DNA from 3 places in the Comamonas kerstersii genome. Region 2 is predicted to be linked to each of the others. Evidence: predicted binding sites of a transcription regulator. Region 2 holds the regulator's gene; each other region holds the start of a gene.
What was found. The regulator HrcA, encoded in region 2, represses chaperone genes, less so after heat shock. The targets are predictions, from matches to a motif close to TTAGCACTCNNNNNNNNNGAGTGCTAA.
Positions count from the first base shown of each region.

Region 1 (3,280 bases), 1.3 Mb from region 2:
CGGTGAGTGGGTCGTAGGGCGTGGCGGGGTTGAGGATCTTGGCAATCGTCATATTGCCGTTGATCATCAGACCGATGGTGTGGTCATCCTGCGCACGCGCGACTTCTGCTGCGCCGATGTTGCCGCCTGCACCCACCTTGTTTTCCACAATGACGGGCTGGCCCAGCATCTTGGACAGCGGATCGGCAAAGGTACGCGCTGTCAGATCGGGCGAAGAACCACCGGGAAAGCCCACCACAATGCGCACCGGCTTGCTGGGCCAGTGTTCCGTAGAGGATGCGGCAAAAACAGCAGGGGCAGCCGCGCTGGCCAGCAAGGCAACGCCGGAAGCCAGAACGCAGCGACGGGCAAGAGAAGAGATGGATGTCATGGCTTGTAAAGCGTGAAATCTGCAGAAGGCGATGATTTCTTGCAGGAAAAAAGAAAGCCCGGAGATTATCCGGGCTTGCTCAAACATGAATCTGGCATTTTTCAGCCAGCGTGTGCAGGAACGTTCTCAGGCAAATTCTGCCAGCGCTTTTTTCATCTTTTTCATAGCGGCCACTTCAATCTGGCGAATGCGCTCAGCGCTCACGCCGTATTCAGCAGCCAGCTCATGCAGCGTCATGCCGCCGGAGCCATCGTCGTTCACCTTGAGCCAGCGTTCTTCCACGATGCGGCGGCTACGCGCGTCCAGCTGCTCCAGCGCCTGGGCAATACCGTCGGTGGCCAGCACATCACGCTGACGGCTTTCGATCATCTGCGTGGGCTCATGCGAGGCGTCCGACAGATAGGCGATAGGACCGTAGGCCTGCTCACCATCGTCACCAGGCGTGGGGTCCAGCATCACGTCGCCACCCGAGAGACGGGTTTCCATTTCCATCACTTCTTCAGGCTTGACGTTGAGCTTGGCAGCCATGGCGTCCACCTGCTGTGCAGTCAGGGTTTCGCGCAGGGACAGATCATCGTCCATGGCAGCATCAGCCTGCATGCCCTGCTTGAGCGAGCGCAGATTGAAGAACAGCTTGCGCTGGGCCTTGGTGGTAGCCACCTTCACCATGCGCCAGTTCTTCAGAATGTATTCGTGAATCTCGGCCTTGATCCAGTGAATGGCATAGCTGACCAGACGCACGTTCTGCTCTGGGTCAAAGCGCTTGACGGCTTTCATCAGCCCGACATTGCCTTCCTGAATCAGGTCGCCGTGGGGCAGACCGTAGCCCAGGTACTGGCGGGAAATCGACACCACCAGGCGCAGGTGGGACATGATCAGACGCCCGGCGGCGTCCAGATCGTTGTGTTCTTTGAGCTTGCGTGCGTAGTCACGCTCCTCTTCCTGGGTCAGCATGGGCAGACGGTTGACAGCCGCAATGTATGCATCCAGGTTGCCCAGCGGAGGAACCAGAGACCAAGGATTTGCAGGTGCCAAGGCCGAAGCAGCATGGGTGCCAGTTAGGTTTGTCATTGCAGTCATCCTTTCATCCATTGCTTCATATTAGCACTGTGTTTGAGAGAGTGCTAAACCAAAAGTTCCCCAAAGGTTTATAGGGGCTGTGCTAGCAGTGTAGCTGCGGGAATCGGCAGGCTGTTGTAGGGCAATGCCAATGCAAGTTGTTTGAGCAATAAGCCCTTGGGGTGGAAGGTATTGGATTATCTTGGTGCATATGGCTTGCGCTATGGTCAAGTATTTGTATGTGTCATAAATAATTAGCTGCTGGCATATTGGTGCTCATGCAAAAGATCTTATGGGGAGAGGCAATCGATGGTGAACAAAATGGGTGATGTCACGCTGCACCCTAATTCCTGGCTGAAGGAAATGGCGCGCCTGAATCCATCCAAATGGAATATGAGCCGCTCCTGCCGCGCCTCGCTGGCGATTGCATTACCCATGCTGGTGGGCTATTACACCCACACCCTCATGTACACCATGTGGATTTCCATGGGCGCCATGTTCCCCTCCATTGGCGAGCGGGATGCGCCTTATGGGTTCACTGTGCGAAAAATTCTGATTTCTGCACCCATAGGGGTGTCAGGCTTTCTGATGGGCTATCTGAACACCTGGGGGCTGGATTGGGGCTGGATCGTGCTCATCATGAGCGCTGTGGGCTTTGCCATGGCCATTGCCAGCAGCTACAGCGCCACGATCTCGATTGGCTGTCTGCAGTTCATGGTGATGGCCGCAGTGTCGCTGGGTAATCCGGAAATTGGTCATTTCTGGATGTCCTCGCTGCTATTGCTGGGTGGTGCCTCGTTTTATCTGCTGCTGCTTTATCTGGAGAAATGGATTTGCCCACACCATATTCGCCGGGATGCGATTGAGCAGGTATTGCATGCCTTGATTGCGCTGTGCCAGAAAAAAATAGAACAGGCTGATGTGGAATCTGCACGTCTGCAGTTCAATATGAAATATGAAGCGCTATATACATTGATGCTGCAAAAGCGTTATCAGGCGCTTGGCCACAATATTGTGTGGGACCAGACCGCAGAGGTGGTTCAGAATATGGACAACCTGTTTGCCATCATTATGGCTACGCAGAACCGGGATGAGATTGCGCAGATTCAGACCTGTCTGCAGCAAATGGTGCAGGCGCTGGTGCAGGATCAGCGCCTGGAACCGGGGCACCCCGATGGCTTGGCGCAGTGGCAGGCGCTCAATGATCTGACGCTGGCCCTGTGGGGCCGAGCACCGGTGTCTGCTACCCCCCAGAATCTGCCGCAGCGCGCACTGAATCTGCGGCTGACGCTGCAAAAACTTTCTCCGGGCCGTGCGACGGTGCGCTCTGCACTGGCGCTGGCGCTGTGTACGGCGATTGGCTATGCCATCCGCTGGGTGGATGATGTCTCGCATTGGTACTGGGTGCCGATGACCGTCTCCATTGTGATGAAGCCAGAGCTGGGCTCCATCTTTGTGCGGGCCGTGCAGCGCACCGTGGGCACGGCGGCCGGGGTTGTACTGGGGGGGCTGCTGCTGGCGCTGGTGCCTGTGGGGCCGCTGTTCATTCTGATCATCGCAGCCATCGCCTTTGTGCTGCCCTGGCTGGCACCACGCAATTATGCGCTCACGGCCTTTGCCATCACGCCGCTGGTGCTGGTGCTGATCGACTTTCTCTCCCCTGCGCGCAGCGGCATGCAATACGCCGATCTGCGGCTGCTGGATACCTTGATGGGCTGCGCCATCGTGCTGCTGTTTGGTTATCTGCTGTGGCCGCGCCGCCATGCGAGTGAGCTGCAGGAGTCCATGGCGCAAGCGCGCCAGGCCATTGCCCACTATCTGCAGCTGGTGCTGGACCACCGGCTGCAGCCG
Region 1 is NZ_CP020121.1:1,939,749-1,943,028, forward strand. Features, by position in the region: gene B5M06_RS09045 (Bug family tripartite tricarboxylate transporter substrate binding protein) at 1-370, opposite strand, end outside; gene rpoH (RNA polymerase sigma factor RpoH) at 497-1,441, opposite strand; gene B5M06_RS09055 (FUSC family protein) at 1,739-3,280, shown strand, end outside.
Region 1: the regulator HrcA is predicted to act here: its motif matches at 1,472-1,498, upstream of rpoH (RNA polymerase sigma factor RpoH).

Region 2 (3,280 bases):
CAGCCGAGCTTCTTGCGCAGCGTTGCAAAGTAGTCCCAGCCCACAGGATGGATGAAGCGCACGCTGTGTTCGGAGCGGCGCACATAGATGCGGTCGCCATGCAGCAGTGAGGCCAGTGACTGCATGTCAAAGTTGGCGCTGATGTCCCGGCCGCTGACCACTTCCATCATCACCTCGGTCTGGTCGGACAGCACAATGGGCCGGTTGGACAGCGTATGCGGCGCAATAGGTGCCATCAGCCAGGCAGGAATCGAAGGGTGCATGAGTGGGCCGCCGACCGACAGGGTGTAGGCCGTAGAGCCTGTGGGCGTGGCCACAATCAGGCCGTCTGCACGCTGGTTGGAGACAAAGCGTCCATCTACCTCGACGCGAATTTCCACCATGCCCGAGGTGCCGCCACGGTTGACCACCACATCGTTCATGGCCAGGGCTTCAAACACGGTGGCACCATCGCGCACCACGCGTGCATGCATCAGCGGGCGGGCTTCCTGCTCGTACACGCCCTGCAGCATGGAGGGCAGCACTTCTTCATAGCGGTCCAGCGCAATGTCGGTGACAAAGCCGAGGCGGCCTTGATTGATTCCTATCAGTGGCGTGCCGTATTTGGCCATCTGGCGGGCAATGCCCAGCATGGTGCCATCGCCGCCGACCACAATGCCCAGGTCGCAGTGTTGCCCCAGCTGGTCCACATCCATGGAAGGAAAACTGTGCTGCAGGCCCGTGTGGGCTGCGGTTTCAGCCTCCAGGACGACTTCACATCCCTGTGTACGCAGGAAATTTGCAATACCGTGAAGCACTGTGCTGGACTGCTCGGTAGCAGAACTAGAATGGCTCGGAGACTGGTATTTACCTACCAGTGCGACATGGCGAAACTTGGACGTCATACCGGAAATTACATCATTAAAATCAAAGCATGCTCGATGAACGTGCCAAGTTATTGTTGAAAGCGCTGATCGAGCGCTATATCGCGGATGGTCAGCCGGTGGGCTCGCGCACTTTGTCGCGAGCCTCGGGGCTGGAATTGTCGCCTGCAACCATACGCAATGTCATGTCTGACCTGGAGGAGTTGGGGCTCATCGCCAGTCCTCATACCTCGGCCGGACGGGTGCCCACGGCGCGTGGCTATCGCCTGTTCGTCGACACCATGCTCACGGTCCAGGGCAGCGAACTCACCCCCCCGGAGCTGCCCGCTGAGCAACCCCAGAAAGTGATTGCCAATGCGGCGCAGCTGCTGTCCAACATGTCCCAGTTCGTGGGCGTGGTCATGGCGCCGCGCCGCAGCTCGGTGTTCAAGCACATTGAATTTGTGAAGCTGTCCGAGCACCGGGTGCTGCTCATCATCGTCTCTCCACAGGGCGATGTGCAAAACCGCGTGCTGTTTACCGATGTGGAGTTTGATGCCTCGGAGCTCACCACCGCCTCCAACTTCATCAACACACACTACGCCGGTCTGGACATTGAAGAGGTGCGCGAGCGCATCAAGCAGGAAGTGGTGCGCTTGCAGGGTGAAGTGGTCAAACTCATGCAGTCTGCTGTCAATCTGGGCGCCGAAGCCATGATGCCCGGCCCCCAGGAACAGGTCGTCATCTCTGGAGAGCGCAATCTCCTGTCTGTCAGCGATTTCTCCAGTGACATGGGTAATCTGCGCCGTGCTTTTGAGCTGTTCGAGCAAAAGACCCAGATCCTGCGTCTGCTCGATGTCTCCAGCAAGGCCGAAGGCGTGCGTATCTATATTGGTGGCGAAAGCCAGGTCGTGCCTTTTGAGGAGCTGTCGGTTGTCAGTGCCCCATATGAAGTGGATGGTCAGGTGGTTGGCACTCTGGGCGTGATCGGCCCCACGCGCATGCACTACGACAAGATGATTCAGATTGTGGACATCACATCGAAATTGGTCAGCAATGCGCTCAGTCAGCATCGCTAGCCGTTACAATGCGCGGGTTTCGTCCTTCGCAAGGAGCGGCGAGGCCCGGTTGGGGCGTTAGCTCAGTTGGTTAGAGCAGGGGACTCATAATCCCTTGGTCGTCGGTTCAAGTCCGCCACGCCCTACCAACATACATAAGGAAAGCCTGCTATCTAAAAAGTAGCAGGCTTTTTTCTTGTCTTGATGGACTGGTGCTCTGTCACTGTCAGCCTGATCTGAAAGACACTTGTCAGGCAGCATAGGAGTGGATGAGCCACCGCAATCCGCCCCTCGCCAGCAGAGATTCGCTGATCATTACAATCGGCATAGATTTCAGTGACAAAACTGGCACAAAACTCTGTCTACACAGAGCGCATCCACGTCACATCTGCCCCCGAACACCGAATACGCGTCCATGCGGATCGGGCACTTCCACCACGGCTGTGTGGTGCTCGATAGTGCATTGATATTTAAGGAAAAATCCATGAGCCTCAAATGCGGCATCGTGGGCCTGCCCAACGTCGGCAAGTCCACCCTTTTCAACGCGCTGACCAAGGCTGGCATCGCCGCCGAGAACTATCCCTTCTGCACGATCGAGCCTAACACCGGCGTGGTGGAAGTGCCTGATCCCCGTCTGAAGCAGCTCGAAGAGATTGTCAAACCTGAGCGCATCGTGCCTGCCATCGTGGAGTTTGTGGACATTGCTGGTCTGGTGGCTGGCGCCTCTCAGGGTGAAGGCCTGGGTAACCAGTTCCTGGCTCACATCCGTGAGACAGACGCCATCGTGAACGTGGTGCGCTGCTTTGAAGACCCCAATGTGATTCACGTGGCGGGCAAGGTGGACCCCATTGCCGATATCGAAGTGATTCAAACCGAGCTGTGCCTGGCTGACCTGGCCACCGTGGAAAAGGCGCTGAATCGCTACTCCAAGGCTGCCAAGTCTGGCAACGACAAGGAAGCGGCCAAGCTGGTGTCTCTGCTGACGCCCATTCAGCAGGCGCTGAATGAAGGCAAGCCAGCGCGCGTAGTGCCCGTGTCCAAGGAAGATGCACCGCTGCTCAAGCCCTTCTGCCTGATTACGGCCAAGCCCGCCATGTTTGTGGGCAACGTTTCGGAAGACGGCTTTGAAAACAACCCCATGCTGGACAAGCTCAAGGCCTACGCCGAAGCCCAGGGTGCGCCTGTGGTGGCGATCTGCGCCAAGATTGAAGCGGAAATGTCCGAGATGGACGACGAAGACCGTGACATGTTCCTGCAGGAAATGGGCCTGGAAGAGCCTGGACTGAATCGCCTGATCCGCGCTGGCTACTCGCTGCTGGGTCTGCAGACTTACTTCACTGCAGGTGTGAAGGAAGTGCGTGCCTGGACTGTGCGCGTGGG
Region 2 is NZ_CP020121.1:616,777-620,056, reverse strand. Features, by position in the region: gene B5M06_RS02905 (NAD kinase) at 1-884, opposite strand, end outside; gene hrcA (heat-inducible transcriptional repressor HrcA) at 914-1,921, shown strand; tRNA gene B5M06_RS02895 (tRNA-Ile) at 1,973-2,049, shown strand; gene ychF (redox-regulated ATPase YchF) at 2,385-3,280, shown strand, end outside.

Region 3 (3,280 bases), 170 kb from region 2:
AAAGATGCATAGTTCTTCTGTTCCTCACACTGCAGTGCTGATCGGGCGCTTTCAGCCCTTCCACCTGGGCCATCTGGCGCTGCTGCAGCAGGCTCTGCAGGCCGCAGCGCAAGTGGTCGTCGTGCTGGGCAGCGCCTACCAGGCGCGCAGCCCCAAGAACCCCTTCACCTGGCCGGAGCGCAAGACCCTGATCCTTGGCAGCCTGCCCGCTGCGGATGCTGCCCGCGTGCGCTGCGTGCCCGTGCGGGACTACTATGACGAGCCGCGCTGGGTGCAGGCCGTGATTGCAGCCGTGCACACAGAAGTCCCCGCCGGTGCACGCATTGCGCTTGTGGGCCATTTCAAGGACGCCACCAGCAGCTATCTGGCACGCTTTCCGGACTGGGAGCTGCTGAGCCTGCCCCGCCAGGGCGCGTTTGACGGCACACCCACGCGAGAGATCTACTGGAACCTGCAGGACCTGCCGCACGACCAGATGTGGGAACAACTCGCCCCGCTGCTACCCGCTTCCACGGCACAGTGGCTGCGCCAGTGGCAAACCACGCCCGACTACGCTGCCATGCGTGCCGAATGGCGCATGATTGCTGGTTACAAGTCTGCCTGGGCCAGTGCGCCCTACCCGCCGGTGTTTGTCACCGTCGATGGCCTGCTGGTTTGTAATGGCCATGTGCTGCTGATCCAGCGCGGCCATGCACCCGGCAAAGGCCTGTGGGCGCTGCCCGGCGGCTTTGTGGAGCCCCGCGATACGCTGTGGCAGTCCTGCCTGCGCGAGCTTGACGAAGAAACCGGCCTGCCACTGGCTGCCGCTGACATGCAGGCCGCCTTGCAGGGCTGCAAAGTGTTTGACCACCCGGACCGCAGCCTGCGCGGGCGCACCATCACCCATGTGTTTGTCTTTCACCTGCCCGGAGATACCCTGCCCGCCGTGCAAGGCGGTGACGATGCGGCTGCGGCCCGCTGGGTACCGGTGAGCGAACTGGCTGCCATGGAAAGCCAGATGTTTGAAGACCATTTCCACGTGCTGCGCCGCTGCTTTGCACGTTTTGGCGCTGGCCCTGAGCCTGCGTTGCCCTGACCCACCCCTTGCCTGAGATTGCCATGTCTGCCCTGACCATCCGCCCCGCCACGATCGAAGATACCGACCTGATCCTGCACTTTGTGCGCGAGCTGGCCATCTACGAAAAAGCCGAGCACGAAGTGCTGGCCACACCCGCCCATGTGCATCGCACGCTGTTTTGCGACAACCCCAAGGTCTTTGGCCTGATCTGCCTGGATGGCGACACGCCCGTGGGCTTTGCCGTGTACTTCTTCAACTACTCCACCTGGCAGGGCCGCCTGGGCCTGTATCTGGAAGATCTGTACGTCTCGCCCGAGCACCGCGGCAAGGGCGCAGGCAAGGCGCTGCTGAGCCACCTGGCCAAAATCGCGGTAGACAATGACTGCGGCCGCTTTGAGTGGAGCGTACTGGACTGGAACACCCCGTCCATCGAGTTCTATGACAGCCTGGGCGCCAAGCCCCAGTCCGAGTGGATTCGCTACCGCATGACCGGCGACGCCCTGCAGAACCTGGCGGCGCAGTGCACCAAAAAGTAATCACTCACATATTCAAAAACCAAGACCACACCGCTGGATGCTGATCCTGCAAGACGGCTTGGCACAGGGCTCCTTCGGGAGCCTTTTTCACAGGTTCACCCAGGGTTTACAAAATTCCGAGAGCACCCACCTCTTGAAAGCAAAAATTTTTACCTTATTATTAGCACTCGACGGGCTTGAGTGCTAACAGCACCTGAGCTCGCAGCATTTACAGCCATTCTGCACAGGCAGGGTGGCCTTGGTTTCACCTTGTTGATTGATATCTAGGAGATGTTATGAATCTGCGTCCTTTGCACGACCGCGTGATCGTCAAGCGCCTTGAGAACGAAACAAAGACAGCTTCGGGCATCTATATCCCTGACAACGCTGCTGAAAAGCCTGACCAGGGCGAAGTGTTGGCTGTTGGCCCCGGCAAGCGCAACGACAAGGGCGAGCACATTGCTCTGAACGTGAAGGTTGGCGACCGCGTGCTGTTCGGCAAGTACTCTGGCCAGACCGTGAAGGTCGATGGCGAAGAACTGCTGGTGATGAAGGAAGACGACCTGTTTGCCGTCGTCGAAAAGTAAATCAAGACTTTTCACCCATCCCACTTTTTGAACTGAATTCGGAGATTTGAAATGGCAGCTAAAGACGTAGTATTCGGCGGCGAAGCACGCGCCCGCATGGTTGAAGGCGTGAACATTCTGGCCAACGCCGTGAAGGTAACTCTGGGTCCCAAGGGCCGTAACGTGGTGCTGGAGCGCTCCTTCGGCGCCCCCACCGTGACCAAGGACGGTGTATCCGTGGCCAAGGAAGTGGAACTGAAGGACAAGCTGCAGAACATGGGTGCTCAGCTGGTCAAGGAAGTGGCTTCCAAGACCAACGACATCGCTGGTGACGGTACCACCACCGCTACCGTGCTGGCCCAGGCCATCGTGCGCGAAGGCTCCAAGTACGTGGCCGCTGGTCTGAACCCCATGGACCTGAAGCGTGGTATCGACAAGGCTGTGGCTGCCCTGGTGGAGCAACTGAAGGCCCAGTCCAAGGCTACAACCACTTCCAAGGAAATCGCCCAGGTGGGTACGATCTCCGCCAACTCCGACTCCGACGTGGGTGAAATCATCGCCCAGGCCATGGACAAAGTCGGCAAGGAAGGCGTGATCACCGTGGAAGAAGGCAAGAGCCTGGCCAACGAACTGGATGTCGTGGAAGGCATGCAGTTTGACCGCGGCTACCTGTCGCCCTACTTCATCAACAATCCCGAAAAGCAAGCTGCAATTCTGGACAACCCCTTCGTGCTGCTGTTCGACAAGAAGATCAGCAACATCCGTGACCTGCTGCCTACCCTGGAGCAAGTGGCCAAGGCTGGCCGTCCTCTGCTGATCATTGCAGAAGACGTGGAAGGCGAAGCTCTGGCTACCCTGGTGGTGAACACCATCCGTGGCGTGCTGAAGGTTGTGGCTGTGAAGGCACCTGGCTTTGGCGATCGTCGCAAGGCCATGCTGGAAGACATCGCTATCCTGACTGGCGGTAAGGTCATCGCTGAAGAAGTGGGCCTGACACTGGACAAGGTAACGCTGGAAGACCTGGGCCAGGCTGCTCGCGTGGAAATCGGCAAGGAAAACACCACCATCATCGACGGTGCTGGCAAGGCCGAAGAAATCGAAGCCCGCGTCAAGCAAATCCGCATCCAGATCGAAGAAGCCAC
Region 3 is NZ_CP020121.1:785,864-789,143, forward strand. Features, by position in the region: gene B5M06_RS03705 (bifunctional nicotinamide-nucleotide adenylyltransferase/Nudix hydroxylase) at 5-1,075, shown strand; gene B5M06_RS03710 (GNAT family N-acetyltransferase) at 1,099-1,593, shown strand; gene groES (co-chaperone GroES) at 1,869-2,159, shown strand; gene groL (chaperonin GroEL) at 2,211-3,280, shown strand, end outside.
Region 3: the regulator HrcA is predicted to act here: its motif matches at 1,754-1,780, upstream of groES (co-chaperone GroES).